Regions from separate parts of the Streptomyces sp. NPDC001848 genome, predicted to be linked through region 2. Evidence: riboswitches for the same ligand, from Rfam matches in the RefSeq annotation. Region 2 holds a riboswitch; each other region holds the start of a gene.
What was found. Region 2 has a riboswitch for S-adenosylmethionine ahead of ACFYZJ_RS07635 (amino acid ABC transporter permease). Riboswitches for the same ligand answer to the same signal wherever they lie in the genome.

Region 1: linked by a shared signal. The riboswitch ahead of ACFYZJ_RS04210 (aminotransferase class V-fold PLP-dependent enzyme) and the one ahead of ACFYZJ_RS07635 (amino acid ABC transporter permease) in region 2 are both predicted to bind S-adenosylmethionine.
Region 3: linked by a shared signal. The riboswitch ahead of thrC (threonine synthase) and the one ahead of ACFYZJ_RS07635 (amino acid ABC transporter permease) in region 2 are both predicted to bind S-adenosylmethionine.

Annotation. Positions count from the first base shown of each region.
Region 1 is NZ_JBIATP010000002.1:243,006-252,475, forward strand. It holds gene ACFYZJ_RS04185 (Rieske 2Fe-2S domain-containing protein) at 1-964, shown strand, start outside; gene ACFYZJ_RS04190 (cytochrome bc complex cytochrome b subunit) at 961-2,598, shown strand; gene trpD (anthranilate phosphoribosyltransferase) at 2,736-3,800, shown strand; gene ACFYZJ_RS04200 (PRC-barrel domain-containing protein) at 3,895-4,251, shown strand; gene ACFYZJ_RS04205 (hypothetical protein) at 4,279-4,449, shown strand; SAM riboswitch class IV at 4,540-4,656, shown strand; gene ACFYZJ_RS04210 (aminotransferase class V-fold PLP-dependent enzyme) at 4,840-6,201, shown strand; gene ACFYZJ_RS04215 (Lrp/AsnC family transcriptional regulator) at 6,255-6,536, opposite strand; gene ACFYZJ_RS04220 (hypothetical protein) at 6,576-6,842, opposite strand; gene ACFYZJ_RS04225 (cytochrome P450) at 7,473-8,831, opposite strand; gene ACFYZJ_RS04230 (cytochrome P450) at 8,913-9,470, opposite strand, start outside.
Region 2 is NZ_JBIATP010000003.1:312,517-321,986, forward strand. It holds gene ACFYZJ_RS07610 (LLM class flavin-dependent oxidoreductase) at 17-1,258, opposite strand; gene ACFYZJ_RS07615 (putative leader peptide) at 1,337-1,492, opposite strand; gene ACFYZJ_RS07620 (hypothetical protein) at 1,470-1,973, opposite strand; gene ACFYZJ_RS07625 (ABC transporter substrate-binding protein) at 2,015-3,040, opposite strand; gene ACFYZJ_RS07630 (amino acid ABC transporter ATP-binding protein) at 3,118-3,903, opposite strand; gene ACFYZJ_RS07635 (amino acid ABC transporter permease) at 3,900-4,880, opposite strand; SAM riboswitch class IV at 5,211-5,320, opposite strand; gene ACFYZJ_RS07640 (glutathione S-transferase C-terminal domain-containing protein) at 5,408-6,292, opposite strand; gene ACFYZJ_RS07645 (hypothetical protein) at 6,406-6,528, opposite strand; gene ACFYZJ_RS07650 (hypothetical protein) at 6,772-7,578, shown strand; gene ACFYZJ_RS07655 (ABC transporter substrate-binding protein) at 7,642-8,739, opposite strand; gene ACFYZJ_RS07660 (ABC transporter permease) at 8,805-9,470, opposite strand, start outside.
Region 3 is NZ_JBIATP010000013.1:137,624-147,093, forward strand. It holds gene ACFYZJ_RS26420 (NADH:flavin oxidoreductase) at 159-1,283, opposite strand; gene groL (chaperonin GroEL) at 1,494-3,119, opposite strand; gene ACFYZJ_RS26430 (cold-shock protein) at 3,470-3,673, opposite strand; gene ACFYZJ_RS26435 (MoaD/ThiS family protein) at 4,123-4,398, opposite strand; gene thrC (threonine synthase) at 4,451-5,731, opposite strand; SAM riboswitch class I at 5,750-5,893, opposite strand; gene ACFYZJ_RS26445 (glucosyl-3-phosphoglycerate synthase) at 6,089-7,033, shown strand; gene ACFYZJ_RS26450 (trehalose-6-phosphate synthase) at 7,130-8,563, shown strand; gene otsB (trehalose-phosphatase) at 8,629-9,470, opposite strand, start outside.

The DNA of each region.
Region 1 (9,470 bases), on a different contig from region 2:
CGACCCGGGCCTGCCGCCCCACGAGCACCGCATCCAGGACATCGACGAGCGGGCCGCCAAGCGCTCCGAGCGCACGGTCGCCCTGCTGTTCACCGTGTCGATGCTGGCCACCATCGGCTTCATCGCCTCGTACGTCTCGATCCCGAACGACAGGTCGATCTACGTCTTCCCGATCGGGCACATCAGCGCGATGAACTTCGCGCTGGGCCTGACGCTCGGCGTGGCGCTGTTCACGATCGGCGCGGGTGCGGTCCACTGGGCCCGCACCCTGATGTCCGACGTGGAGATCGCCGACGAGCGCCACCCGGTCGAGGCGTCGCCCGAGGTCAAGGCCAAGGTCATGGACGACTTCCGGCAGGGCGCCAAGGAATCGGTGATCGGCCGCCGCAAGCTCATCCGCACCACGATGCTCGGCGCGCTGGCCATGTTCCCGCTCTCCGGCCTCTTCCTGCTGCGGGACCTCGGCTCGCTGCCCGGGACGAAGCTGCGCCACACGATGTGGTCCAAGGGCAAGCTCATCGTCAACATGAACACGAACCAGCCGATGCGTCCCTCGGACGTCCAGGTCGGTTCGCTCACCTTCGCTAAGCCCGAGGGCCTGGAGGAGACCGACGAGAACTTCCAGGTGGAGATCGCCAAGGCCGCCCTGATGCTCGTCCGGCTGCAGCCGGAGAACATCAAGGACAAGAAGGAACTCGAGTGGTCCCACGAGGGCATCGTGGCCTACTCGAAGATCTGCACCCACGTGGGTTGCCCGATCTCCCTGTACGAGCAGCAGACGCACCACGTCCTCTGCCCGTGCCACCAGTCCACCTTCGACCTCTCCGACGGTGCCCGGGTCATCTTCGGCCCGGCCGGTCACGCCCTGCCGCAGCTGCGCATCGGCGTCAACGCGGACGGTTACCTCGAAGCGCTCGGCGACTTCGAGGAGCCCGTCGGTCCTGCTTTCTGGGAGCGCGGATGAGCACTACAACGAGCAACGGGTCCGCAGCACGCGGACGGGCACCGGCCGGCGAGCGCGTCGCCGACTGGGCCGACGGACGCCTGGGCATCTACACCCTGGCCAAGTCCAACATGCGGAAGATCTTCCCCGACCACTGGTCGTTCATGTTGGGCGAGGTCTGCCTCTACAGCTTCCTCATCATCATCCTCACGGGTGTCTACCTGACCCTGTTCTTCCACCCGTCGATGAACGAGGTGGTGTACCACGGCAGTTACGTGCCGCTGCAGGGTCAGCTGATGAGCGAGGCGTTCAACTCGACGCTGCACATCAGCTTCGACGTCCGCGGTGGTCTGCTGGTCCGGCAGATCCACCACTGGGCGGCGCTGGTCTTCCTCGCCGGCATGTTCGTGCACATGATGCGCGTGTTCTTCACCGGCGCGTTCCGCAAGCCGCGTGAGATCAACTGGCTGTTCGGCTTCCTGCTGTTCGTCCTCGGCATGTTCACCGGTTTCACCGGTTACTCGCTCCCGGACGACCTGCTCTCCGGCACCGGTGTCCGCTTCATGGAGGGTGCGATCCTGTCCGTGCCGATCGTCGGCACGTACCTGTCGTTCTTCCTCTTCGGCGGCCAGTTCCCCGGCGGCGACTTCGTGGCCCGGTTCTACTCGATCCACATCCTGCTGCTGCCGGGCATCATGCTCGGCCTGGTGGTGGGTCACCTGATCCTGGTCATCTACCACAAGCACACGCAGTTCGCGGGCCCCGGCAAGACGAACAACAACGTCGTCGGCATGCCGCTGCTGCCGGTGTACATGGCCAAGGCCGGCGGCTTCTTCTTCCTGGTCTTCGGTGTCATCGCGGCCATCGCGGCGATCGCCACCATCAACCCGATCTGGGCCATCGGGCCCTACCGTCCGGACCAGGTGTCCACGGGCGCCCAGCCCGACTGGTACATGGGCCAGGCCGAGGGCCTCATCCGCGCCATGCCCGGCTGGGAGATCAACTTCGCGGGCCACACGCTCGTCCTGGGTGTGTTCGTCCCGCTGGTGCTCTTCCCGCTGACCCTCGCCGCCATCGCGGTCTACCCGTTCATCGAGTCCTGGGTCACCGGCGACAAGCGCGAGCACCACATCCTGGACCGTCCGCGCAACGCCCCGACGCGCACCGCCTTCGGTGCCGCCTGGATCTCGTGGTACTTCGTGATGCTGCTGGGCGGTGGCAACGACATCTGGGCCACGCACTTCCACCTGTCGATCAACGCGATCACCTGGTTCGTCCGCATCGCGTTCTTCGTGGTGCCGGTCATCGTGTTCATCGTGACCAAGCGGATCTGCCTCGGCCTGCAGCGCCGGGACCGCGACAAGGTGCTGCACGGCCGCGAGTCGGGCATCATCAAGCGGCTGCCGCACGGTGAGTTCATCGAGGTCCACGAGCCGCTCAGCCAGGAGCAGCTGCACACGCTCACGGCGCACGAGCAGTACCAGCCGCTCGAACTCGGCCCGACGGTCGACGAGAACGGCGTCGAGCGCAAGATCAAGGGCTCGCAGAAGCTCCGCGCCAAGCTGAGCAACGCCTACTACGGGGAGAACAACCAGATCCCCAAGCCCACGGTCGAGGAGTACAAGGAGATCACGAGCGGCCACGGCCACCACTGATCGCTGCACGCCACGCCACGGTCGAAGGGCCCCGTCCGATCTCCGGACGGGGCCCTTCGCCATGCCCCCGGCTGGATAGGGTGGACCTGTTCGAGACTCGCGTCCCGTAGTCCGGGACACCGACCCAGGAGCGGCTTATGAGCGCTGTGACCCCCGCTGGAGGCGACACCGCGGCGGGCCGTTCCTGGCCCGAGGTGCTGAACGCCCTGCTGGAGGGGCGGGACCAGAGCGCCGACGCGACGGCCTGGGCGATGGACCGCATCATGCGCGGCGAGGCGACGGACGCGCAGATCGCCGGGTTCGTGGTGGCGCTGCGGGCCAAGGGCGAGACGGTGCAGGAGATCACCGGGCTCGTGCGGGCCATGTACGAGCACGCGAACGTGATCGAGGTGCCGGGCGCGACCGTCGACATCGTCGGTACGGGCGGCGACGGAGCGAAGACGGTCAACATCTCCACGATGTCCTCGATCGTCGTCGCCGGCACGGGAGCCAAGGTCATCAAGCACGGCAACCGGGCCGCGTCCTCCGCGTCGGGCGCGTCGGACGTGCTGGAGATGCTCGGCGTCAATCTGGACCTGTCCCCGAAGCGGGTCGCGGAGGTGGCCGAAGAGGCCGGCATCACCTTCTGCTTCGCGGTGAAGTTCCACCCGGCGCTGCGGCACGTGGCAGCGGCGCGCGGCCAGCTGGGCATCCGTACGACCTTCAACGTCCTCGGTCCGCTCACCAACCCGGCCAAGGTGAAGGCCCAGGCGGTCGGTGTCGCGGACCCCCGCATGGCGCCCATCGTGGCCGGGGTCTTCGCCGAGCGAGGCAACTCCTCCCTCGTCTTCCGTGGCGACGACGGCCTGGACGAGCTCACCACGACCGCCACGTCCCGGGTGTGGATCGTCCGTGACGGCAAGGTCACGGAGGAGACCTTCGACCCGCGGGACGTCGGCCTCGACCTGGTGCCGGTGGAGGCGCTGCGGGGCGCCGACGCCTCGTACAACGCGGAGGTCGCACGGCGGCTGCTGGACGGCGAGAAGGGCCCCGTGCGGGACGCCGTCCTGCTCAACTCGGCGGCCGCACTGGTCGCCCTGCATCCGGGCGACGGCCCGCTGACCGACCAGCTCCGGGCCGGCATGGACAGGGCCGCGGAGTCGATCGACTCCGGCGCGGCCAAGCGGGCCCTGGAGCGATGGGTGGCCGCCAGCAACGCGTGACGCCGCGCGCACCGGCGGAAAAGGCCAGGTCAGGCTGGCCGGAGTAGAGTGAGGTGAGTGGCAGCTCTCCCCGCGGGCCGCAAGGAGGCTGGGCATGATCCATTCAGCCGATATCCGTGAGTGGCGCAACCGCGACGTGATCGACGCCAAGGGCCGCAGGATCGGGTCCCTCGAGGCCGTCTACGTCGACACCACCACCGACACGCCGGCCATGGCCACCGTCCGTACCGGGCTGCCGACCCGGCACAGGCTCGTCTTCGTCCCCCTCGACGAGGCGACCGTGGGACCGGGGTACGTGCAGGTGGCGCACTCCAGAGGGCGGGTGCGCAAGGCGCCGTCCATCGGCGTGGACGACGTCCTGCCGGTCGAGCGCGAAGAAGAGATCTTCAAACACTACGACAGGGCCTACGAGCCCGGCGACGACCGCGGACGCCGCCTCGCGCGCCGCTGACCTGCCGGGCCTCAGGAAGGGGTCACCATGGCGTTCGTGCTGTTCCTGATCCTCGTGGCGGTCGCCCTGGGAATCATCGGCGCGGTGGCGAAGGGGTTGTTCTACCTCCTGATCATCGGCGTGGTGGTCTTCCTGGCCAGCCTTGTCCTGACCGGCATGCGCTGGGGGCGGCGCTCGCGCCACCACCTGCTTCGGTGACATACCGGGACGGGATCCCCTCGGGGATCCCGTCCCGGTATCCGGACAGAAGTTGCGGGCGGGTGATCACCTGCCGTAGTTTCCTGACCAGGTCATGAGCGACAGCCATTCGGCCCCGGCCGGCTGTCCGGCAACCCTCCGTCCGTGGCGGGGTGCCCCGGGTGAAGACCAGGCCGTAGGCAGCGAGGTCTGCGGCAAGCGCGGACCCCTCGTGTCACCAGGGGTCCTGGTCGTTCGAGGGAGCCTTCCGTGAGCAAGCGAATGCGTTAGGGCCGCAGAGCCCCGCCTCCGCACCCCTTTTCTCCTTTCACTCTCCGTGCCGTGGAGACCTCTGCGCCCGTGCGCGCCTCCGGCACCGGTGAGTCTCGCCTGCCTTACGGGAGTACACCCATGTCCGTCCCCACCCTTGCCGCCGACCCGTCCGTCTGTGCCCCGCTGCCCGTTCTGGGCCGTGAGGTCACCGTCCCGCTCGTCACCGGCGGCGACGTCACCTACGCCGCGCTCGACTACGCGGCCAGCGCCCCCGCCCTGCAGCGCGTCTGGGACGACGTGGCGGCGTACGCCCCGTACTACGGCAGCGTCCACCGCGGTGCCGGGTACCTCTCCCAGCTGTCCACCGACCTCTTCGAGAACGCCCGCCGCACCGTCGCCGAGTTCCTCGACTGCCGCGACACCGACCAGGTGATCTTCACCCGGTCCACCACCGACTCGCTCAACCTCCTCGCCGCCGCCCTCCCGGCCGGCTGCCGGGTCTTCGTCTTCGAGACCGAGCACCACGCCTCCCTGCTGCCCTGGCGCGACGCCCAGGTCACCTACCTCGACGCCCCGCGCACTCCGCAGCAGGCCGTGGAGACCCTGGAGCGCGCCCTCGCCGACCGCGACCCCCACGGCCCGGCCCTGGTGTGCGTCACCGGTGCCTCCAACGTCACCGGCGAGCTGTGGCCCGTGCGCGAGCTGGCGGCGGCCGCCCACGCGCACGGCGCCCGTATCGTCCTGGACGCCGCCCAACTCGCCCCGCACCACCCGGTGTCCGTCAAGGACCTCGACGTGGACTGGGTCGCCTTCTCCGGCCACAAGCTCTACGCCCCCTTCGGCTCCGGCGTCCTGGCCGGCCGCGCCGACTGGCTGTGCCAGGCCGAGCCGTACCTCGCGGGCGGCGGCGCCAGCCGCAAGGTCACGCGGCGGACGGACGGGGGAGTGGACGTGGAGTGGCACGACACGGCCGCCCGCCACGAGGCCGGCTCCCCGAACGTCATCGGCGCCTACGCCATCGCCTCCGCCTGCAAAGCCCTCACCGAGGCCGGTTTCGACACCCTGGTCGCCCGCGAGCAGCACCTGATCCGCAAGGTCAGGGAGGGCCTCGCCGACGTCCCCGAGGTCAAGGTCCTGTCCCTCTTCGGCGACGACGCCCCGCGCGTCGGCGTGATCTCCTTCGTCGTCGAGGGCTGGAACAGCTCCCACTTCGCCGCCGCGCTCTCCGCCGAGTACGGCATCGGCGTCCGCGACGGCCTGTTCTGCGCCCACCCCCTGGTCCGGACCCTGCTCGGCAGCGGCCCCCAGACCCAGGGCGAGTGCGGCGCCCCCGAGGCGGCGCCCGGCGAGAAGTCCCTCAACGCGATCCGGGTGAGCTTCGGCGCCGGCACCCCCGACGAGCACGTGGAGCGCTTCGTCGACGCCGTGCAGGAACTGGTGCGCGACGGTGCGAAGTGGCAGTACCACACGGAGAACGGCCGCTGCGTCCCGGCGGTCTGAGAACTCCAGGTCCTCACGCCACCGGTGAGGCGGCGTTCAGCGGATCAGGCGGGTCAGGAGTCCAGCCCGATCGCGAACGCCGCCTCCAGGTCGTGCTGGGAGTACGTGCGGAACGCCACGTGGGTGTCCGTCGCCTCGACCCCCGGGATCTTGCTGATCCGCCCGGGGATGACGTCCGCCAGCTCCTCGTGCTCCTTCACCCGCACCATGGCGATCAGGTCGTACGTCCCCGTGACGGAGAAGACCTCGCTGACGGAATCCAGCGCGGCGATCCGCTCCGCGATCTCGGGGATCCGGTCCACGCTGGTCTTGATGAGCACGATCGCGGTGATCACGGCTGGCTGTCTCCCTCGGTACGCGCTGACGCCCTCACTCTAGACCCTTGGCCGACGGGCCAGATCCTCCAGGGAAACGCGCAGGGTCTCGCGCAGGCGCCCCATCTGTTCCGGTCCGTAGGTCCAGCCGTCGTACTCGTTCTGCACCACCAGCCGACCGTCGAACGCGGCGACGAGCACCTTGGGCGGCATTCCGGGTGCGTTGCCCGTGGCGCCGAAGCGGAGCAGGTGCAGGTCCTCCGGGACGGGGTGCGCGGGGATCCGGCCGAGGTTGGACATGCCGTAGCTGACGACCGGAACCGGCACCGCGAGGCCCCGAGCACCCGCGCGAAGCGCGCCCAGCAGGAAGCGTTCGGGGTCGCGGCGGACGGGTGTCGAGCGCCTCCGGCAGCGCCTCGCGCTCTTCCACGCCGGGGTCCGCGCCTGCGGCGAGGGCGGTGTAGTACCGCCAGAACTCGTCCAGAAGACCGAAGGCAGACCGCCCGTCGGTCACACCGTGGTGGACCCCGAGCACCACCTGGGTGTGCTCGCCGTCGCTGAGCAGCCAGGCGTGCAACATGCTCCCGGTCCAGTCGGGGCGCGAGTTGATCAGGGCGGCGAAGGGTTCGTCGATGCCCTCGCACACGGTGACGGGCGGCTGGACCCGGTCACGCACCCGCAGCAGCGGTCCGCTCCCGCCGGCGACCACCTCGGACCGCAGGATCGGATGGTGTGCGGTCAGCAGCCGCAGGGACCGTGCCACCAGGGCCGGGTCCAGGAGTCCCCGTACCAGGGACTCCACGTACAGGGGCATCTCGTACAAAGGGAGTCCGGCGGGTCCCGGGTCGACGAAGTACGCACTCTCGAAGGGGGATACCGGGCGCTGACGGGTCATGGTGGGGAGGTCTCCGGTTCGGGCGGCGATCGTGCGCCGGTGTGAGGAGGGCGACCCTCGGGTCAGCGGGGTTCGGGCAGCATGGGCAGCGGGCCCGCGGTGAGGCTCATCTCGGCCCGTGGCTTCACCCGGGTGCCCGGGACGGGGCGCAGCCGCCAGCGGGAGGCGAGGGCGGCGAGCGCGAGCGTCGCCTCGGTCATGCCGAACACGTCGCCGATGCACTTGCGGCTGCCCGCGCCGAACGGCAGGTACGAGCCGCGTGCCACGTCCTTGGCCCGCTCCGGCAGCCACCTGTCCGGGTCGAAGGCCAGGGGGCGCGCGAAGAGTTCGGGCATGCGGTGGATGACATAGGGACTGACCAGCACGTCCGTGCCCGCCGGCAGCCGGTGCCCGCCCAGGTCCGTGGACTCGGTGGTCATCCGGGTGAACATCCAGGCCGGCGGGTACAGCCGCAGCGTCTCGGTGAAGATCCGCTGCGTGTACGCGAGCCTCGGCACGTCCGCATAGGCCGGGGGCCGGCCGCCCAGCACCTCGTCGACTTCCGCGTGCAGCCGCGCCTCGGCCTCCGGATGGCGCGCGAGCAGGTACCAGGCCCAGGTCAGGGCGCTGGCCGTGGTCTCGACGCCGGCCAGCAGCAGGGTCATGACCTGGTCGTGGACCTCCTGGTCCGACAACGCGCCGCCGTCCTCGTCGTCGCGGGCGGCCAGCAGCGCCGACAACAGGTCGCCGCGGTCCCCGTCCGACCGCCGGTAGTCGCGGATGATGCCGTCGATGAGCGCGTGCAACCGCCCGAGTGCGGTGTCGAAGGCACGGTTGGCGGCCAGCGGAAGCCGGGCCAGGAGTCCTGTGGGGTCCACCGCCTGACGGTAGGCGCCGCGCACCACGACGGGCAGGTTGCGCTGGATCTCCGCGACCGAGTGCGGTGCCATGTCGGTCGAGAACAGGGCCCGGGCCGTCACCCGCGCCGTCAACGCCTGCATCGCGTCACCGACGTCGACCGGCTGCCCGGACCGCCAGATCCCGGCGTGCCCCGCGCACTCCTCCTCCATGACCGCGGCGTACGCGGCGATGCGCGCCGGGTGGAAGGCGGGCTGCATCATGCGCCGCTGCCGGCGGTGGTCGGCCCAGTCGGAGGTGATCAGCCCGTTGCCCAGAATGGAACGGGCCTTCTCCTTCACCGGTCCTCCGGTGTCGTAGACCCGTGCGTTCAGCAGCACCTGCTGCACCAGTTCCGGATGGCAGGGCAGGTAGGCCGGCTTGGTCCCGATACGGAGCTGGACGAGATCGCCCACGGCGGGCAGGGAGGCCAGGAAGTCCAGCGGCCGGCGGGCCATGAGCAGCGCGTGTCCCACCAGCGGCAGCTGGTGGGGCGCCCGTGCCACCCGCCAGTCGCGCCTGGCCGTGTCGGAATGGGTCTTCATACCTTCGGTCCTTCGATGACGGATGGGGTCGGATGTCCGGGGCACCTCTGACAGTGCCCGCCTGTCCCGCGGCGGAAGCGGTCAGCGCCGTTCGAGGACCATCGGCATCGGGCCCGCCTCCAGGGTGGCTTTCGGCTCGGGCCGCAGCCGCGTCCCGGGCACCGGGCGCAGCCGCCAGCGAGCGGCGACGGTGGCGACGATCAGCGCGGTCTCGGTCAGCGCGAGGACGTCGCCGATGCACTTGTGGCTGCCCGCACCGAACGGAAGCAGCGCCCCGCGCGGCACCCGCGCGGCCCGCTCGCCCTCCCAGCGGCCGGGGTCGAAGGTCTCCGGGGCGGGGAAGAGCTCCGGGTTGTGGTGCAGGGCGTAGGCGCTGTAGAGGATCGTCGTTCCGGCGGGGATGGTCCGGCCGCCGAGGGTGACCTCCTGGGCCGTGACCCGCATCGCCATCCAGGACGGCGGGTAGAGGCGCAGCGCCTCGGTGATCACATTGCGGGTGTATCGCAGCGCGGACAGATCGGCGTAGGCCGGTGTGCGGTCACCGACGGCCTCGTCCACCTCGGCGTGGACCCGCTTCTCCACCTCGGGCAACGTGCCCATCAGGTGGAAGACGAAGGCGAGGGTGGAGGCGGTGGTCTC
Region 2 (9,470 bases):
GTGACGTCCCTCCGGCTCAGGCGATGGGGGTCCCCCCGGGCTCGAGCGAAGCCGAGAGCCTGGGGGAGTATCGGTTGGCGGGGCGGGCGAAGCCGAGCAGCCCGCGCAGGGTGTCGGCCTCGTAGGCGCTCCGGAAGGCGCCCCGGCGCTGGAGTTCGGGCACGAGACCTCGCGTGATCCGCGGCAGGTCGTGGCCGAGGACGGCGGGCCGCAGCCGGAAGCCGGTGAGGCCGGCCGACTGGAACTCCTGCAGGAGGTCGGCGAGTTGGGCGGGGGTGCCGGTGAAGATGCGGGCGTCGCTGGTGTACGGGTACCCGGCGAGGGTGTCGAGGCGCTCGCGGCGGGCGGCGGCCTCGCCGGGATCGTCGTCGAGGAAGACCACCAGGTCACCGAAGACGTGCAGCGGCTCCTCCGCCCGCCCGGCGGCGCTCTGCTCGGCGCGGATCTCGGCGACGACGCCTCGGGCCTGGTCGGCGTCGTGGGGGGTGACGAAGCCGATGTCGGCCTGGCGGGCCACCAGACGGTAGGGGACGGTCTGGTGGGCGAGAGCGGTGACGACCGGCTGGCCCTGGGGCGGTCGGGGTGTGATGGAGGGGCCCTTGACGTCGAAGTACTTGCCCTGGAAGTCGATGTAGTGCAGCTTGTCCCGGTCGATGAAGCGGCCGGTGGCGGCGTCCCGGATCTCCGCGTCGTCCTCCCAGCTGTCCCACAGGCGCCGCACGACCTCGACGTAGTCGGCGGCCTCGTCGAAGAGGCCGGTCAGCAACTCCTGTGTGTCCGGGCTGTCGTAGGCCTCGATGCGGGGGATCGTACGGCGGCCGAAGTGCGCGGCCTCGTTCGGGCGGGCGGTGATCTGCACGCGTACGCCCGCGCGGCCCGTGCTGACGTAGTCGAGGGTGGCGATCGCCTTGGAGAGGTGGAACGGCTCGGTGTGGGTGACGATCGCGGTCGGCACCAGGCCTATGTGCCGCGTCAGCGGAGCGACGCGCGAGGCGATCAGGACGGCGTCGAGGCGTCCGCGGACCTGGTCGGTGCGCTCGTCCGGGTCGAGGAAGTGCGAGGACTGGGGGCCGAGCCCGTCCTCGATGGTCACGAAGTCGAGCAGACCGCCTTCGGCCTCGGTGACCAGGTCGGCCCAGTACGGGGCCGTGAACAGGTCCCGGGGCCGGGCCACTGGCTCGCGCCAGGAGGCGGGATGCCAACCGGTGCCGTCCAGGGCGACGGCGAGGTGCAGAAGGGAAGGGGAAGTCGAGGACACGAGTGGGTGCCTTCCTGAAGGTCGGTGTGAGGACGCCGGCCACGCGCACGGGCGGGCGTGACGGAGGGGGCAACCGGGTCAGGAGCAACAGAGCGCGGCGGCCACGCGCAGCAGATCGATGTGGGGCCGGGAGTGGAGGCGGACGACACTCGGTACACGTGTCACGTCCGTCACCTCCGTCCGTGGGACTGCGCCGTGCACATCTCCTCCTTCACAACGCCCTGCCCGCGTCATCTGTTCCTGCCGGGGCGGACCCGGAGGATCGTCGTGCGGCGGCGCAGGGTGAAGCCGCGGTACGGGCCAGGAACGGTCCCGGTCTGGTCCGGGAGACCAGGTAGAGCATCTCGGGGACGTCGTGATGGCCCGGGCCGTACGGCCTCGGGGCCTCCTCGGCGCGTGGTGAGGTGTCGACGAGTTGGACGCCGTGCCCGCCGCCGACGGTCTCCCAGCCGTCGGGGACGGCGTCGACTCCCTTGAGGCGTACGGGGTGTCCGGGGCCGAGCAGCCGGCGCGGGTCGGCCCAGGCGCGCTGGTCGTCCGGATCGGCGAGGGCGGCGAAGGCGTGGACGTCCGCGGGATGGCGGGCGGCGTCTCCGACGCGCTCGGCCGAGTCGGCGTGCGGGCCGGCCAGGGCGGCCCACACGGGGTTGTCGAGGAGGCGCGTGGCCGGCGCGTCCAGGCCTCCGCCACCGCGGACCGCGGTCTCGAGTGCCACGGTGGCGGGCTCCCTTCGGTGTGTCGGGGTGCGGCGGGTGATCAGGAGTTGTCGAGCGGCAGCCCGGGCGGGTTGACCTCGGACTTGGCGACGGCTTCGTTGGACAGGTTCCAGGCGGCGAGCCACTTGGCGTACTGGCCGCTCTCGATCAGGTGGTTGATGGCGTCGGCGAGCGGCTTCGCGAGTCCGCTGTCCTTCTTCGCGGTCGCCGCGATCAGGCCCTGCAGGGACTCGCCGGCACCGGAGAACTCGCCCGCGTTGCGGGTCGCCTGGGGCGTGTTCGCGACCTGCCGGATGTGGTAGGCGATACCGGGGTTGGGGCCGAAGTACGCGTCGATCTTGCCGCTGGACAGCGCCAGATAGGTGCCGTTGCGGTCCGGGTAGTACTTGACGGTGAGCTTCTTGCCCTCCTTGGCCAGCTTGGCCTTCCACTCCAGGAGCAGCTTCTCCTGGTTGGTGCCGGAGCCGACGGAGACGGTCCTGCCGGCGAGGTTCTCGTAGTTGCCGCCGAAGTTCCAGGTGCTCTTCTTCGGCACCTCGAAGGCCAGGTTGTCCTGCCGGTAGGAGGCGAACTCGTACTTCTTCTTGCGTTCCTCGGTGTCGGTGACGTTGGAGAAGGCCACGTCGACCTTGCCGCTGTCGATGCCGACGAACAGGTTCTCCCAGGTGAAGTTCTTCAGCTCGGGCTTGAGGCCGAGGACCGCGGCCACCAGGCGGCCGAAGTCGGGCTCGGCGCCGGTGAGGGTCTTCTGGTCGCTGCCCACGTACGCCAGCGGCGCGAAGCCGGAGGGCAGGGCGCCCACGCCGATCTCCAGCTTGCCGCTCTTGCGGATGGCCGCGGGCAGTTCGGCGTTCAGGGACTTCACCTCGGACACCTTCAGGGCTGTCTGCGTGGCGGCGCCGTTGGAGAGCTGCCCCACGGTGACCGTGCCGGAGGATGCGCTGTCGGTGGTGGTGGCGGCGTCGCTCTTGCCCCCGCACGCGGCGAGTCCGGCGGCGAGGGAGGCGACGGCGGTGCCTGCGGTGAGGCCGCGCAGGAGTCGGGTGCGAAGACTGAGGGTGGGCATGGCTGTCCTTGTCCGGTGAGCGGTGGAGGTGTTGGGGCGTGGGGGGAGGCTGTGGAGCGGAAGCGGAACCGGCGGGTTCAGAGCACCTTGCTCAGGAAGTCCCGGGTCCGCTCGTGCCGCGGGTTGTCCAGGACCTCGGCGGGCGGCCCCTGTTCGATGATCCGGCCGTCGTCCATGAAGACCACCCGGTCGGCGCATTCACGGGCGAAGCCGATCTCGTGGGTGACGATGACCAGCGTGGTGCCGCCGCCGGCCAGGTCCTTGATGACGGCCAGCACCTCGCCGACGAGTTCTGGGTCGAGGGCGGAGGTGGGTTCGTCGAAGAGGATCACGCCGGGCCGCAGGGCGAGCGCGCGGGCGATGGCCACGCGCTGCTGCTGGCCGCCGGACAGCTGCCGCGGGTAGGCGTCGGCCTTGTCGGCGAGCCCGACCCTGCCGAGCAGTTGGAGGGCCAGGTCCCGGGCTTGGGCTTTGGTCAGCTTGCCGGTCGCCACCGGCGCCGCGGTGACGTTCTCCAGCGCGGTCAGGTGCGGGAAGAGGTTGAAGTTCTGGAACACAAAGCCGATGCGGCTGCGCTGGCCCAGGATGACCCGCTCGCTCAGCTCCTTGAGGTGGTCGCCGTGGCGGCGTACGCCGACGGGTTCGCCCCCCACGCTGACATAGCCGCGGTCGGGCTTCTCCAGGTGGTTGATCACCCGCAGCAGGGTGGACTTGCCGGAGCCGGACGGGCCGAGGACCACGGTCACCTCCCCCGGCCGTACGGTCAACTCCACGCCATGCAGCACCTGGTGCGCACCGAACGCCTTGTGGACGTCGTGCACCTGGATGGCGGCGGGGCGGGTCTGGAGCGTCTCGGTGGTCATATGGCGGCCTCCCTGCGCGCACGGGCCCGCAGATCGGCGAGACCGGTGCGGAGCTTCTGCAACGGGGTCGGCGGCAACGCGCGGGTGGCGCCGCGGGCGTAGTACCGCTCGACGTAGAACTGGACGACGGACACGAGGCTCGTCAGGATCAGGTACCAGACGGTGACCACCAGCAGCAGCGGCACGATGTCGCCGGGGTAGGTGCTGCCCATGGTCTGCGCGGAGCCGAACAGGTCCAGCAACGACACGTAGAACACCAGCGAGGTGCTCTTGACCAGGCCGATCAGCTGGTTGACGTAGTTCGGGGTGATGGACCTGAGGGCCTGCGGAAAGACGATCCGCCGGAACTGGTGGCCCTTGGGCAGACCGAGCGCGGCGGCCGCTTCGTGCTGGCCCTGGTCGACGGAGAGGATGCCGCCGCGGACCACCTCCGCCGCGTAGGCCGCCTCGTTGAGGCTCAGTCCGACGACGGCGACGACCATGTCGGTGGCGAGCCGGGACTCGTCGAAGCTGAAGAAGGCGGGGCCGAAGGGCACACCGACGCTCAGCGTCTTGTACAGGGCGCTGAAGTTGTAGAGGAAGATCAGCACCACGATCAGCGGTATGGAGCGCAGCGCCCACACATACGTCCAGCTGACCGCGCGCAGGACCGGGCTCCTCGACAGCCGGGCCAGTGCGAGCACGATTCCGCCGAGCAGGCCCAACACCGCGCTGAGGGCGGTGACTTCGAGAGTGATGAGCAGTCCGTCGAGGATGGTGGGGCGCAGGAACCAGTAGGCGAAGCGGTCCCACTGGTAGAACGGGTTGGACACCAGTCCGTGGACGAACTGGGCCACGAGGACCAGCACGATCGCCGTGGCGATCCAGCGGCCCGGCCTGCGCAGGGGCAGTACCCGCTGGGCGGTCGCGGGTGGGGACGGGGTGTCGGCGGACGGCGCCGCTGCGAGGGACACGGCGGCGCCGGAGGACTCGGGCATGGCAGGCTCCAGCTGGGGAGGGCACCCCGGATGCGCGTACGACGACACCGGCGCAACGGCAGGAGCCGCCGGCGTGACGAGGGGTGGAAAGCGCACGGGACCGGGGACTGGACGGAACGCGGGCACACCACGGCGGCGGTGCGCCTCAGGGATTCAGAAGGCCGTCAGTCGTGACAGCGGGCAGAGCCCGGGGTGGTACACAGTGCGCTGTTGACGCGGAGCAGGTCGACGGAACGGTTCGCGCAGAGCAGGACGCAGCCGCGGAGCCGCGAAGCGGCCGTCCTCGAAGCTGCGTCCATCGCCGTCACCGTCACTCTTCCGGCCCGTGGGGCCTCGCGCTTACCGAAACGTCATCCGGTCGGGTCGTCACCTGGGGCACCCCACCGCGGTGCGAGGGTTGCCGGTCAGCGAGCCAGGGCTTGACGCTGACGCTCATGACCTCTTGGCCCGTAAGTGAATACGGGCGCCGGAGGCGATGTCAACGCCCGTCCACCAGGTGATACATGGACGGAGATGCCCTTCGCCCATCAACCCGACTCGGCGCCGGTCCTGTTGGGCATGTGCGCGGCCCAGTCCAGGATCTGCACCGCCGCGCCGGCGGCCTCCAGTCCCCGGCAGTGCGCGTGGTGCCGCCGGGCGATGCCCTCGAGGTCGAGGTGTCCACCGAAGGCGGGGTGGGAGGTCAGCCGACGGGCGTACGCCCACAGGTGCGGGTGGCCGGCGACGCGGTGCACCGCGGCGGCGTCCAGGTGCCAGCGGTGCACGGTGTCGAGCTGCACCAGGCTGACCCACACCTCCACGTCCGCGGCGGTCAGCCGGTCGCCGAGCAGGTGGTCCTGCCGGGCGAGCCGTCCCTCCAGTGACCGCAGGGTGCACAGCAGCGAGGTGAGCGCGGCGTCCCGTTCCTCCGGATCCGCGTCGACGCATCCGGCACGCTGGGCGGCCGCGTCGATGCCCTGCTCGCACAGCCGCTGGACGCCCTCGATCTCGACGTCCGCCCCTTGCGGATACAGCGCGGGGCGGTCCGTGCCGAAGTGCCGCGCCAGGTCGCGCATGATGTCCGGGGCGTGGGTGCTGACGATCCGGCCCGACCAGTCGTCGCTGAGCACGGGCGCCAGGGCGGCTCCCGGGTAGCGATGTGCGCTGGCCTCGTACAGCGGACGCAGCGCGGAGTACTCGCCGCCGGGTCCGTCGGGCACCGCGGGCAGCAGCGTGACGGGGCAGACGTCGTCGAGGCCGAGCAGGCTGTGTGTGATGGCTATCCGCAGACAGTGCGGACAGGCCGGGGACAGGTGGAGACGGTAGCGGCGCGGTACGGCGTAGTGGCCGCTGCGCGGGTCACAGCCGATCCGGCCGCGGAAGGCGGGCAGTTGCTGTGCGGACGGGAGTGCGGTCAGGGCATGGGCGGACATGTCTCTCCCGGGGGTTCTGGGACGCGGGGGTGTGGGGGTGGTGGCCCACGGGCAGGCGCGCTCCACGACGCGAACGGCGCGGGGTGGCGGGGGCGCGGCGTGGCCCCGCCGGTTCAGCGCCGGCGGCTGCTCGCGCTGCAGACGCGCAGCAGATCGATGTGACGGCGGGAGGTCAGCAGCAGGGACTGCCGGCGCGTGCGGTGAACACGGCTGACGACCGGCTCCAGGCGCCCCATGTTTCCCTACCTGTTCACTAGGAAATCTCCCTTGGAGTGTCGATCCGGCTCCGGCCCGCGTCAAGGGGGAGGTCCGCAGTGTGAGAGGGTGGCTGCCGAGGGGCGAGACTCACGGGTTCCCCTCCTCGTGTTCAGGTCGCTTTCAGCTTCCGGGGCCGCTGTGGCAACTCATGCACATCAAGCCCCAAAGCAATGGCAAAGGCCCCTGGGAAAGCGGCAGATGGCCATGTCATCGTGCGTGTCATGAGCACTGAGCACGTCCTTGATGACCGACCCGACGCCCACACCCACGCCCGGATACGCGGGATGGCGAACAAGGTGCCGGAAGTGACCGTCTACTTCTGGATCATCAAGGTTCTGACGACCGGAATGGGCGAGACCGCCTCCGACTACCTGGGCCATCTGCTCGGCCCGATCCCCGCGGTCGGTCTCGGCACCCTCGCCTTCCTCGGGTCCCTGGTCCTGCAGTTCGCGGTCCGCCGGTACGTGGCCTGGATCTACTGGACGGCCATCGTCATGGTCAGCGTGTTCGGCACGATGGCCGCCGACGTTCTGCACGTGGGCCTCCACGTGCCCTACACGCTCTCCACGCCGCTGTTCCTGGCGGCGCTGGCCGCCGTCTTCGCCCTGTGGTACGCGAGCGAGCGGACCCTGTCCATCCACAGCATCTCCACCCGGCGCCGCGAGGCGTTCTACTGGGCTGCCGTGCTCGCCACGTTCGCGCTCGGCACGGCCGCGGGCGACCTGAGCGCGACGATCGGCCTCGGCTACCTGGGGTCCGTCGCTCTGTACGCCGTCGCCATCTCTGTGCCGGCGGTCGCCCACCGCGGGGGTCTGCTCGGCCCGGTGGTCGCGTTCTGGTCCGCGTACGTCATCACCCGCCCACTCGGTGCGTCGATCGCCGACTGGATGGCCCTGCCCCACAGGCGCGGCGGGCTGGACTGGGGTCTGGGCCCGGTCACCCTGTCGTGGACGGTCGCGATCCTCGGATTCGTGGCCTACCTGGCGGTCTCGCGACGCGACGTCGGGAGCGACTCGGCCGCAGTCTGACATGGCACCGCCCCGCCTGCCGCTGGTGCGGTCAGGCGGGGCGACGTCGTGTCGGTGGCAGGCTCAGCCGTCCGCCCCCGCGGGGGTCGTGGTGGTCTTGAATCCCTCGGTCTTGTTGGCCTGGATGGCGAAGTCGTTGGTGAACGTCTTGCCGAGGTCCACCGAACCCTTCACGTTGCCGACCAACTTCTCCGTCGCGAGTGAGGTCTTCGGACCGCCGGCCGGCATGATGCCGTCCGGGAGGAACTGACCCTTGTCCTCGGTCAGGGCCGAGATGTAGTCGGCTTTGGTCACGAGCTGGTTCTGCACGAACGACTGAGGCAGCTTGTCGGCGATGTCGGCCGCGCTGTGCGTGTTGATCCAATGCATGGTGGCCACGAGCGCGTCGACGACCTTCTGCACGGTGGCCTTGTTCTGGTTCACCCAGTCGGTGCGGGCGAGCATACTGGCCGCGGGGAAGGCACCGCCCATCGCCGCCGTGGCACCCTGCGTGGTGGCCAGGTCGATCGCGGAGGCACCGACGCCCTTCTTCTCGATCGCGGCCACCGTCGGCTGTGTCGTCATCACACAGTCCACCTTGCCGTTCTGCAGCGCGGCGATGGCGGTGGAGCCGGCGCCGACCCCGATCCGGTGGAAGTCGCTGGTCTTGACGCCCTTCTTGGCGGCCAGGAACTGGGTGAGGGTGTCGGTGCCCGACCCCAGGTCGGTGACGCCGAGGGTCTTGCCCTTGAAGTCGGCGGCCGAGGTGACGCCCGACTTCTTGGTGCACATCTCACGCTCGCCCGGCGCGCCGGAGAGCTGGACCACGTCCTCGACCGCCTTGCCCTTGGCCTGGAACTCGATCGTGTGGTTGTACCAGGCGCCGGCCATGTCCACCTGGCCCGAGGCCATGGCGTCCTCGGCGCCGACGCCGCCGTCCTGCTCGGTGCTCAGCTCCACATTGACGCCGTACTTCTTGTAGAAACCGAGGTTCTGGGCGAGTTGGTAGGGCAGGTAGATCTGCTTGTCGATGCCGCCGACCATGAGCTTCACCGTGGGCACGCCGCCGGAGCTGCCGACGCTCTGGGAGCCGCTGTGGGAGCCGCTGGAACAGGCGGTGGCCGTGCCGAGGGCGAGGACGGTGAGGAGGGAGGCGGCGACGGTGGCGGATCGTCTTGACATGGCTGGCCACATTCCTTTTCTGGGGTGGGACAGGGGAACAGCGGAGGGGATGGGGAGGAACGGAGTCAGAGGGCGTTCGACGCCTCGGACGGGGACGGGGGGCGCCAGGACAGCAGCCGGTGCTCGAGCTTGCTGATCAGCCACTCGGCACCGAGCACGATGACCGAGATGACGAGCATCGTCGCGAACACGCCGTCGGGGTCGAAGTTGTTCTGGGCGGTCTTGATGACCAGGCCGAGGCCGCTCTGTGCGCCCAGCACCTCGCCGACCAGCGCGCCGACGATGGCGAAGCCGAAGGCGCTGTGCAGGCTGGCGATGATCCAGGTGAGCGCCGACGGCACGATGACGTGGCGGATGATCTGCATCTGCGAGGCGCCGAGCACCTTGGCGTTGGCGAGGATGTTGCGGTCGACCTCGCGGACGCCCTGGAAGGCGTTGAAGAAGACGATGAAGAACACCAGCACCGCGGCCAGCAGGATCTTCGGGGTCACGCCGATACCGAAGGCGACGATGAAGATCGAGCCGAGGACGATCCGCGGGATCGCGTTGACCATCTTGATGTAGGGGCCGAGCACATCGGAGAGGAAGCGGCTCTGGCCCAGCGCCACGCCGAAGATCACTCCGGTGACGGATCCCAGGGCGAAGCCGACGAGCGCCTCCTGGATCGTCGTCCATATGTTCGAGTAGAAGGACCCGAACTCGGTGCCGTTCTGGAAGAGGTCGACCAGCCG
Region 3 (9,470 bases), on a different contig from region 2:
GTCAACTGACTGGATTCTCACGGTCGTTGGGACGCCTCTACAGCATGACGAGCGATGGCGCGGCGGAGGCGGGCATGGGTGCGCCCCCCGCGTCCTTGAAGGGCGAGGGGGGCGCGCACCCGTCCGCCGCGCCGGGCGAGGGTCTGCATCCTCGTCCGTCAGTGCAGGGTCTTCAGCGCCTTCGCGTCGTACGCGCTCAGCTCCTCGAAGCGGCCCTGAAGGACCTTCTCCGCCCACTCCGGGTCCTGGAGCAGCGCCCGGCCCACCGCCACCAGGTCGAACTCCTCCGACTCCAGGCGGTCCAGGAGGTTGTCGAGGGTCTTGACCGGGGCGCCCTCGCCCTGGAACGCGCGGAGGAAGTCGCCGTCCAGGCCCACCGAACCCACCGTGATCGTCGGCTTGCCGGTCAGCTTCTTCGTCCAGCCCGCGAGGTTGAGGTCGGAGCCCTCGAACTCGGGCAGCCAGTAGCGGCGCGTGGAGGCGTGGAAGGCGTCCACGCCCGCCGCCGCGAGCGGGGTGAGGATCGCCTCCAGTTCCTCGGGGGTCTCGGCGAGCCGGGCGGTGTAGTCCTGCTGCTTCCACTGCGAGTAGCGGAAGAGCACGGGGAACTCGGGGGACACCCGCTCACGGACCGCCGCGACGATCTCGGCCGCGAACTTGGTGCGGGCCACCGGGTCGCCGCCGTACGCGTCCGTGCGGCGGTTGGTGCCCGCCCACAGGAACTGGTCGACGAGGTAGCCGTGGGCGCCGTGGATCTCCACGCCGTCGAAGCCGATGCGCTCGGCGTCCGCGGCGGCCCGGGCGAACGCGTCGATGACGTCGTCCAGGTCCTGCTGGGTCATCGCCTTGCCGGTCGGCTCGGCGCCCGCGGTGACGAGACCGGAGGGGCCGACGGCCGGGGCGTCGGCGAAGGGGGGCTCGCCCTGCTTGCGGACCATGCCGATGTGCCACAGCTGCGGGACGATCGTGCCACCGGCGGCGTGCACCTCCTCGGCGACCCTGGCCCAGCCCGCGAGCTGCTCCTCGCCGTGGAAGCGCGGGACGCGGTCGCTCTGGCCGGCCGACTCGTGGCCCACGTAGGTGCCCTCGGTGACGATCAGTCCGACGCCCGCGGCGGCGCGGCGGGCGTAGTAGGAGCGCACGTCCTCGCCGGGGATGCCGCCCGGGGAGAACATGCGGGTCATCGGCGCCATCACGATCCGGTTCGGGACGGTGAGGCCGTTGAGCGGGATCGGGCGGGACAGCAGCTGGGCGGCGCGGGAGGCGGGCGTCGTGACGGTCACGTAGGGGCTCCTCGTGAGGGACGGTGTTGACCGGCTGGTATGTGCGTGCGCATTGTTGCAGGTTCTGAAGCAACGGCCTATGCGCTGCCCCACATTCCCGGTCGGCCGGAACGCCCGTGTGGTCCCGGACACGCCCGAGGGCGGCACCCCCTGCCACAGACAGGGAGTGCCGCCCTCGTACGAAAGGACTGGTACCGATCCTCGGAGGGATCAGAAGTCCATGTCACCGCCCGGCATGCCGCCACCGGCGGGCGCGGCGGCCTTCTCCGGCTTGTCGGCGATGACGGCCTCGGTGGTGAGGAACAGCGCGGCGATGGAGGCGGCGTTCTGCAGCGCGGAACGGGTCACCTTCGCCGGGTCGATGATGCCCTCGGCGATCATGTCCACGTACTCACCGGTCGCGGCGTTCAGGCCGTGGCCCGGGGTGAGGTTGCGGACCTTCTCCACCACGACGCCGCCCTCGAGGCCGGCGTTGACGGCGATCTGGGTCAGCGGGGCGGTCAGGGCCTTGCGGACGATCTCGGCGCCGACGGCCTCGTCGCCCTCGAGGTCCAGCTTCTCGAAGGAGTTCTGCGCCGCCTGGACCAGGGCCACGCCACCACCGGCGACGATGCCCTCCTCGACGGCCGCCTTCGCGTTGCGGACGGCGTCCTCGATGCGGTGCTTGCGCTCCTTGAGCTCGACCTCCGTGGCGGCACCGGCCTTGATGACGGCCACGCCGCCGGCCAGCTTCGCCAGGCGCTCCTGCAGCTTCTCGCGGTCGTAGTCGGAGTCGCTGTTCTCGATCTCGGCGCGGATCTGGTTGACGCGGCCGGAGACCTGGTCGGCGGAGCCGGCGCCGTCGACGATGGTGGTCTCGTCCTTGGTGATGACGACCTTGCGGGCGCGGCCCAGGAGGTCCAGGGTCGCGTTCTCCAGCTTGAGGCCGACCTCCTCGGAGATGACCTCGCCGCCCGTGAGGATGGCGATGTCGCCGAGCATGGCCTTGCGGCGGTCGCCGAAGCCCGGGGCCTTGACGGCGACGGACTTGAAGGTGCCGCGGATCTTGTTGACGACCAGGGTCGACAGGGCCTCGCCCTCGACGTCCTCGGCGATGATCAGCAGCGGCTTGCCGGACTGCATGACCTTCTCCAGGAGCGGGAGCAGGTCCTTGACCGAGGAGATCTTGGAGTTGGCGATCAGGATGTACGGGTCGTCGAGGACGGCCTCCATACGCTCCATGTCGGTGGCGAAGTACGCCGAGATGTAGCCCTTGTCGAAGCGCATGCCCTCGGTGAGCTCCAGCTCGAGACCGAAGGTCTGCGACTCCTCGACGGTGATGACGCCTTCCTTGCCGACCTTGTCCATGGCCTCGGCGATGAGCTCGCCGATCTGGGTGTCGGCGGCGGAGATGGAGGCCGTGGAAGCGATCTGCTCCTTGGTCTCGACGTCCTTGGCCTGCTCGAGCAGCGAGGCGGAGACGGCCTCGACGGCCTTCTCGATGCCGCGCTTCAGGGCCATCGGGTTGGCACCGGCGGCCACGTTGCGCAAGCCCTCGCGGACCAGCGCCTGGGCGAGCACGGTCGCGGTGGTCGTACCGTCACCGGCGACGTCGTCCGTCTTCTTGGCGACTTCCTTGACCAGCTCGGCGCCGATCTTCTCGTACGGGTCCTCGAGCTCGATCTCCTTGGCGATGGAGACGCCGTCGTTGGTGATCGTGGGGGCGCCCCACTTCTTCTCGAGGACGACGTTGCGGCCCTTGGGGCCGAGGGTCACCTTGACGGCGTCCGCGAGCTGGTTCATGCCGCGCTCGAGGCCGCGCCGCGCCTCCTCGTCGAACGCGATGATCTTGGCCATGTGAAGTGGTCCCTCCAGGACTGGGGGTGATTACTTCGGACCGCGCCCGCGCCCGCGACGGACGGCCCCGGCCGGAGGTTCCTTGCCCCACCCGGCCCGCGGCCTCACCGACCCGGTCCTTCTGTTGTCACTCTCACCTTCAGAGTGCTAACGCCAATGATTAGCACTCGACCCTGCCGAGTGCAAGCCGCCTTGGGGTATCGGAAGGTGAACTCGGGAGCATGATCCGCAGGTGGACGCCGCTGCGCGCCCCCTGGGGGACGGTGGCCCGACACGACCGAGGGGCTCGCATCCCGGACGGGATGCGAGCCCCTCGACACGTCGAACAGTTCAGTCGTCGGCGCGTTGTATCAGGCGGTCACGCGGACCATGTCCGCCTGCGGGCCCTTCTGACCCTGCGAGATCTCGAACTCGACCCGCTGGCCCTCTTCCAGGGTGCGGTAGCCGTCCATCTGGATCGCGCTGTAGTGGACGAAGACGTCCGCACCACCGTCGACCGCGATGAAGCCGTACCCCTTCTCCGCGTTGAACCACTTGACGGTGCCCTGAGCCATGCCTAACTCCCCTATTACTGGCCCTTGCACAGATCCACACTTCGCGGATCCGGGTCAGACCTCACCCCCCAACGGTTGGGGGCGTGCGCCGGAACGCGTCGACCGCGGCTGAATGTATCTGTCCAACTGCCGTCTGCAACAGGTCAATCGGACGAGAATTCGGGGTGCGGCCGGTCGGGAATATACCGAGAATTCACCAGATTTCAGGGCAAGTCGGGCCCGGCAAAGGGAATGAATGGCGCAAAAGCCCCGCACACTTTGGCTGCTTCTTGTCGGGCGCGCGGCAGAGGTTCGCGGACCCGGAAGGGGAGACCGGGAGCGCGTTCCCCAACTGTACCGCGCTCAACCATGCAGAATTGCCCCCTCCGTTTCTCTCACGGAGAGGGCAATTCGATGAACGGTGAGTGACGCGCGTTACCGAGGGTAATGATCGCGCGGGTGAGCCACCGTCAGCCGCCCGCGACCGCGGGGATGATGGAGACGCCCGCACCGTCCGGGGTCGCCGTCTCCAGGCCCTGCTCGAAGCGGACGTCGTCGTCGTTCACGTACACGTTGACGAAGCGGCGCAGCTTGCCCTGGTCGTCCAGGACACGGGCGGCGATACCGGTGTGGTTCTTCTCCAGGTCGGCGATGACCTCGGCGAGGGTGGCGCCCTCGGCGGTGACCTCGGCCTGGCCGCCGGTGTAGGTGCGCAGGATGGTGGGGATGCGGACGGTGACGCTCATCGGGGGGTGACCTCCGGTCGGGGTACGGCTGGTGGGTTGGCGCGGGCGGAGGTCAGACGAGACCGGCCTCGCGGAAGGACTCGAGGGTGGGGCGGATCGTCGCGGTCAGCCCGGTGCCGGCCACCGCGTCCAGCGTCTTCAGACCGTCCCCGGTGTTGAGGACGACCGTCGTCTTCGACGGGTCGAGGACACCGTTCTCGATCAGCTTGCGCGTGACGCCGACGGTCACGCCACCCGCCGTCTCGGCGAAGATGCCCTCGGTCCGGGCGAGGAGCTTGATGGCGTCCACGATCTGCTCGTCCGTCACGTCCTCCACGGCACCGCCCGTGCGGCGGGCGATGTCCAGTACGTAGGGACCGTCGGCCGGGTTGCCGATCGCGAGCGACTTGGCGATCGTGTTCGGCTTCTGCGGCCGTACCACGTCGTGGCCCGCCTTGTACGCCACCGACACCGGCGAGCAGCCCTCGGCCTGCGCGCCGAAGATCTTGTACGGCTTGTCCTCGACGAGCCCCAGCTTGATCAGCTCCTGCAGACCCTTGTCGATCTTCGTGAGCTGCGAGCCGGAGGCGATCGGCACCACGATCTGGTCCGGCAGCTCCCAGCCGAGCTGCTCGGCGATCTCGTACGCCAGGGTCTTGGAACCCTCCGCGTAGTACGGCCGCAGGTTGACGTTGACGAAGCCCCAGCCCTCGCCGGCCGGGTCGCCGATCAGCTCGGAGCAGAAGCGGTTCACGTCGTCGTAGTTGCCCTCGATGCCGACGAGCTCGCCGCCGTAGATCGCGGCCATGACGACCTTGCCCTGCTCCAGGTCGTGCGGGATGAAGACACAGGAGCGGAACCCGGCCCGGGCCGCCGCGGCGCCGACCGCGCCCGCGAGGTTGCCGGTGGAGGAGCAGGACAGGGTGGTGAAGCCGAAGACGCGCGCCGCCTCCAGCGCCTGGGCGACCACGCGGTCCTTGAAGGAGTGCGTCGGGTTACCGGAGTCGTCCTTCACATACAACCCGCCGGTCACGCCCAGCTCCCGCGCCAGGTTGTCGGCCTTGACGAGCTTGGTCCAGCCCGGGTTGAGGTTCGGCTTGTCGGCCACGTCCGCCGGGACCGGCAGCAGCGGCGCATAGCGCCAGATGTTCGCGGGGCCCGCCTCGATCCGCTTCCGCAGCTCCTCGGTGTCGTAGCCGGAGAAGTCGTAGGCGACCTCGAGCGGGCCGAAACACTCCTCGCAGGCGAAGACCGGACCGAGCGGCACCCGGTGGCCGCACTCGCGGCAGGACAGGGCCGCAGCGGGGCCGAGGTTCACGGAGTCGGTGGTGCTTGCAACAGTCTGCACAGCCATGTCAGGCGAGGCCCTTTCTCCTCATCTTCCCCACGACGCACCTCGCCGTGAGACGGAATTGGCACCTTCCCTAGCCGGGAGCCCCGCCTGCGAAGACGAGAGCCGACTGGAGGGTTGCCGGGGCTTCATCGGGCCGTGTCCCTCTGCCCCTCTGGATGAGCTGTATGTGGTTGTTTCGCCGGCGCGGGCCGCGAGGGACCCCGACATGCGATGGTCACCGGCGTTGTTCAAGACTGTAACCGACGGCCGGGAGAGTTGAGATAGTCGTCCGAACCGCGAGATGGATCACAAGAGAGACCCGTTTGACCCTCCCCGACTCACCCCCCACGCCCGTACCGATGTGAGGAGCCGCAGACTGTGCTGGAAGAAGTCGAGCGCTGGCTGAGCACCCGCTCCTGGTCCGTCACCGATCGCCCGCTCCACCAGATCATGGCCGCGAAACGAGCCTCGGGTTCCTCGGTCAGCGTCGTGCTGCCCGCGCTCAACGAGGAGGAGACGGTCGGCGAGATCGTCTCCGTCATCCGCCACGACCTCGTGCGGCAGGTTCCGCTGGTCGACGAGATCGTCGTCGTCGACTCCGGCTCCACCGACCGCACGTCCCAGGTCGCCGCCGCGGCCGGCGCGAGGGTGGTGCACCGGGACGCGATCCTGCCACGCATACCGGCCGTGCCCGGCAAGGGCGAGGTGCTGTGGCGCTCCTTGCTGGTCACCGGCGGGGACATCATCTGCTTCGTCGACGCGGACCTGAAGGAGTTCTCGTCGGACTTCGTGACCGGGATCGTGGGCCCGCTGCTCACCGACCCGGACGTGGACCTGGTGAAGGCGATGTACGACCGGCCGCTCGGCGGTGCAGCGGGACAGGGCGGCCGCGTCACAGAACTGATGGCCCGCCCGCTGCTCAACATGCACTGGCCGCAGCTCGCCGGATTCGTCCAGCCGCTCGGCGGCGAGTACGCCGCCCGCCGCTCCCTGCTGGAACGGCTCCCCTTCCCGGTCGGGTACGGCGTCGAGCTGGGCATGCTGGTGGACGCGCTGCACCTGGTGGGCCTGGACGCGCTGGCCCAGGTCGACGTCGGTGTGCGCAAGCACCGCCACCAGGACGGCCAGGCGCTCGGCCGGATGGCCGCCGCGATCTACCGCACGGCCCAGCTCCGCCTGGCCCGCGGCCATCTGATCCGCCCGGCCCTCACGCAGTTCGAGCGGGGCGCGGACGGCTTCGAGCCCCGGACGTACTCCGTGGACACCGAGGAGAGGCCGCCGATGGCGGAGATCGCCGAATACATGGAACGGAAAGTGGCCTGAGTGGTGCGCGGCCGGGCGCCGGACATGGCGGAGACGGCTCCGCATACGGCCGAACCGTACGTTTGAGCGTTTTCGGCTCGGGCTAGGTTTCGTGGCATGGCTTCCACGCAGCATGTGCACGGCGCCCGCATCCTCGTCGCCTCCAACCGCGGCCCCGTCTCGTACGCGCTGGACGATTCCGGGCAGCTCACCGCCAAACGCGGCGGAGGCGGCCTGGTGTCGGGCCTGTCGGCGATCGGCCCGGACGCGGACGCGGTCTGGGTCTGCGCGGCCCTGAACGACGGCGACCGCGAGGCCGTGCGCCGCACGGGCGGCGCGCTGGATCCGGCCGACACCGGCGGCCAGCGGGTCCGGATGCTCGACATCGCCCCGGACGTGCACGCGGACGCGTACAACGGCATCGCGAACTCGGTGCTGTGGTTCGTGCACCACATGCTCTACCAGACGCCGCTCGAGCCGGTCTTCGGCCGGGAGTTCCGGCGGCAGTGGGCGTCGTACGAGGCGTACAACCGGGCGTTCGCCGAGGCGCTCGCGCAGGAGGCGGCCGAGGGCGCGGCGGTCCTGATCCAGGACTACCACCTCACCCTGGCCCCCGGCATGCTCCGCGCACTCCGCCCCGACCTGCGGATCGGGCACTTCTCGCACACCCCGTGGGCCCCGCCGGACTACTTCCGTCTGCTGCCGGACGACGTCGCGGCGCAGGTGCTGCGCGGCATCCTGGGCGCGGACCGGGCGGCGTTCCTCACCCAGCGCTGGGCGGACGCGTTCACCGCGTGCTGCAAGGCGCTCGTCGGCGGGCTCGGGGGCACGCGGATCGGGGTGCACGGTCTGGGCGCGGACGCGGAGTTCCTGCGCAGGCGGGCGCACCAGCCGGACGTGGACGAGCGGATGGCGATCCTGCGGGAGCAGATCGGCACAGCCCCCGACGGGAGCCGGCGCAAGGCGATCGTGCGGGTGGACCGCACGGAGCTGTCGAAGAACATCGTGCGGGGCCTGCTGGCGTACGAGGAGCTGCTGGAGTCCCACCCCGAGTGGCGCGAACGGGTGGTGCACGTCGCTTTCGCGTACCCGTCCCGCCAGGACCTGGCCGTCTACCGGGACTACACGGTGGAGGTCCAGCGAGTGGCCGCGGAGATCAACGAGCGGTACGGGACGCCGGGCTGGGCCCCGGTCGAGATGCACGTCAAGGACGACTTCGCGCGCTCCCTGGCCGCGTACCGGCTCGCCGACGTGGCCCTAGTGAACCCCATCCGCGACGGCATGAACCTCGTCGCCAAGGAGGTTCCGGTCCTCTCCGACCAGGGCTGCGCGCTGGTGCTGTCCCGGGAGGCCGGGGCGCACGAGGAGCTGGGCGACGACGCGGTGACCGTGAACCCGTACGACATCGAGGGCACGGCGGCGGCGCTGCACGAGGCGTTGTCGATGCCGGGGGGTGAGCGGGCGGAGCGCTCGAAGCGGCTTGCTGCGCAGGCCACGGCGCTGCCACCGGCCCGGTGGTTCTTGGATCAGTTGGCTGCGCTTGGGGTTTGAGGCGTTTACGGGTGCGGGCCGGTGGGGGGTTCTCGCGCAGTTCCCCGCGCCCCTATGGGGCGCTCTCAATCGAGCCTTCGCGCCAATGCCCTCAGAAGCTGCACGACCCCCCGCGGGCCGTCGACCACCACATCCGCCCGCTTCGCCAGTTCCGTGACCTCGTCGCTGCCGCTGCATACCAGGAGGCCGGGGACGCCGTCGGCGCGGAGTGTGTCGACGGCGGCGAAGGCGGGCAGGTCGCCGAGGTCGTCACCCGCGTACAGGACCGCTTCGGCGCCGGTCTCGCGGACGTACTCCGACAGGGCCACTCCCTTGTCCATGCCCGGCGGGCGCAGTTCCAGGACCATGCGGCCGGGTTCGACGATCAGGCCGTGGCGGGCGGCGAGGTCGGCGAGGGGTTGGCGCAGGGCCTCGAACGCGGCCTGCGGGTCCTCGGCGCGACGGGTGTGGACGGCGACGGCGCGGCCCTTCTCCTCGATCCAGGTGCCACGCCAGGCGCCGATCTCGTCCAGGTAACCGGGGAGTTCGGCGCGGACCGCGGCGACTCCGGGGTGGGGGGCCGGGGCGGTGACGGTGCCGGTGCCGGCGTCCCAGCGTTCGGCGCCGTAGTGGCCGAGGACGACGAGGTGTTCGAGCCCGGGGACACCCCCGAAGCCGCCGTGGCGGACGGCGACGCCGGCCGGGCGGCCGGTGACGACCGCCACGGAGGCGACCTTCGGGGCGAGGGCCGCGAGGGCGGGGACCGCGTCCGGGTGGGCGCGGGCCTGGTCGGGGTCGGGGACGATCGGGGCGAGCGTCCCGTCGAAGTCGAAGGCGAGGACGGCCCGCTCGGGCCGCGCGAGGATGGCGTCGAGACCGTCGCGCCCGGCCGGAGTGGCGGGCGTCGGCAAGGAGTCCGTGTGGCTGC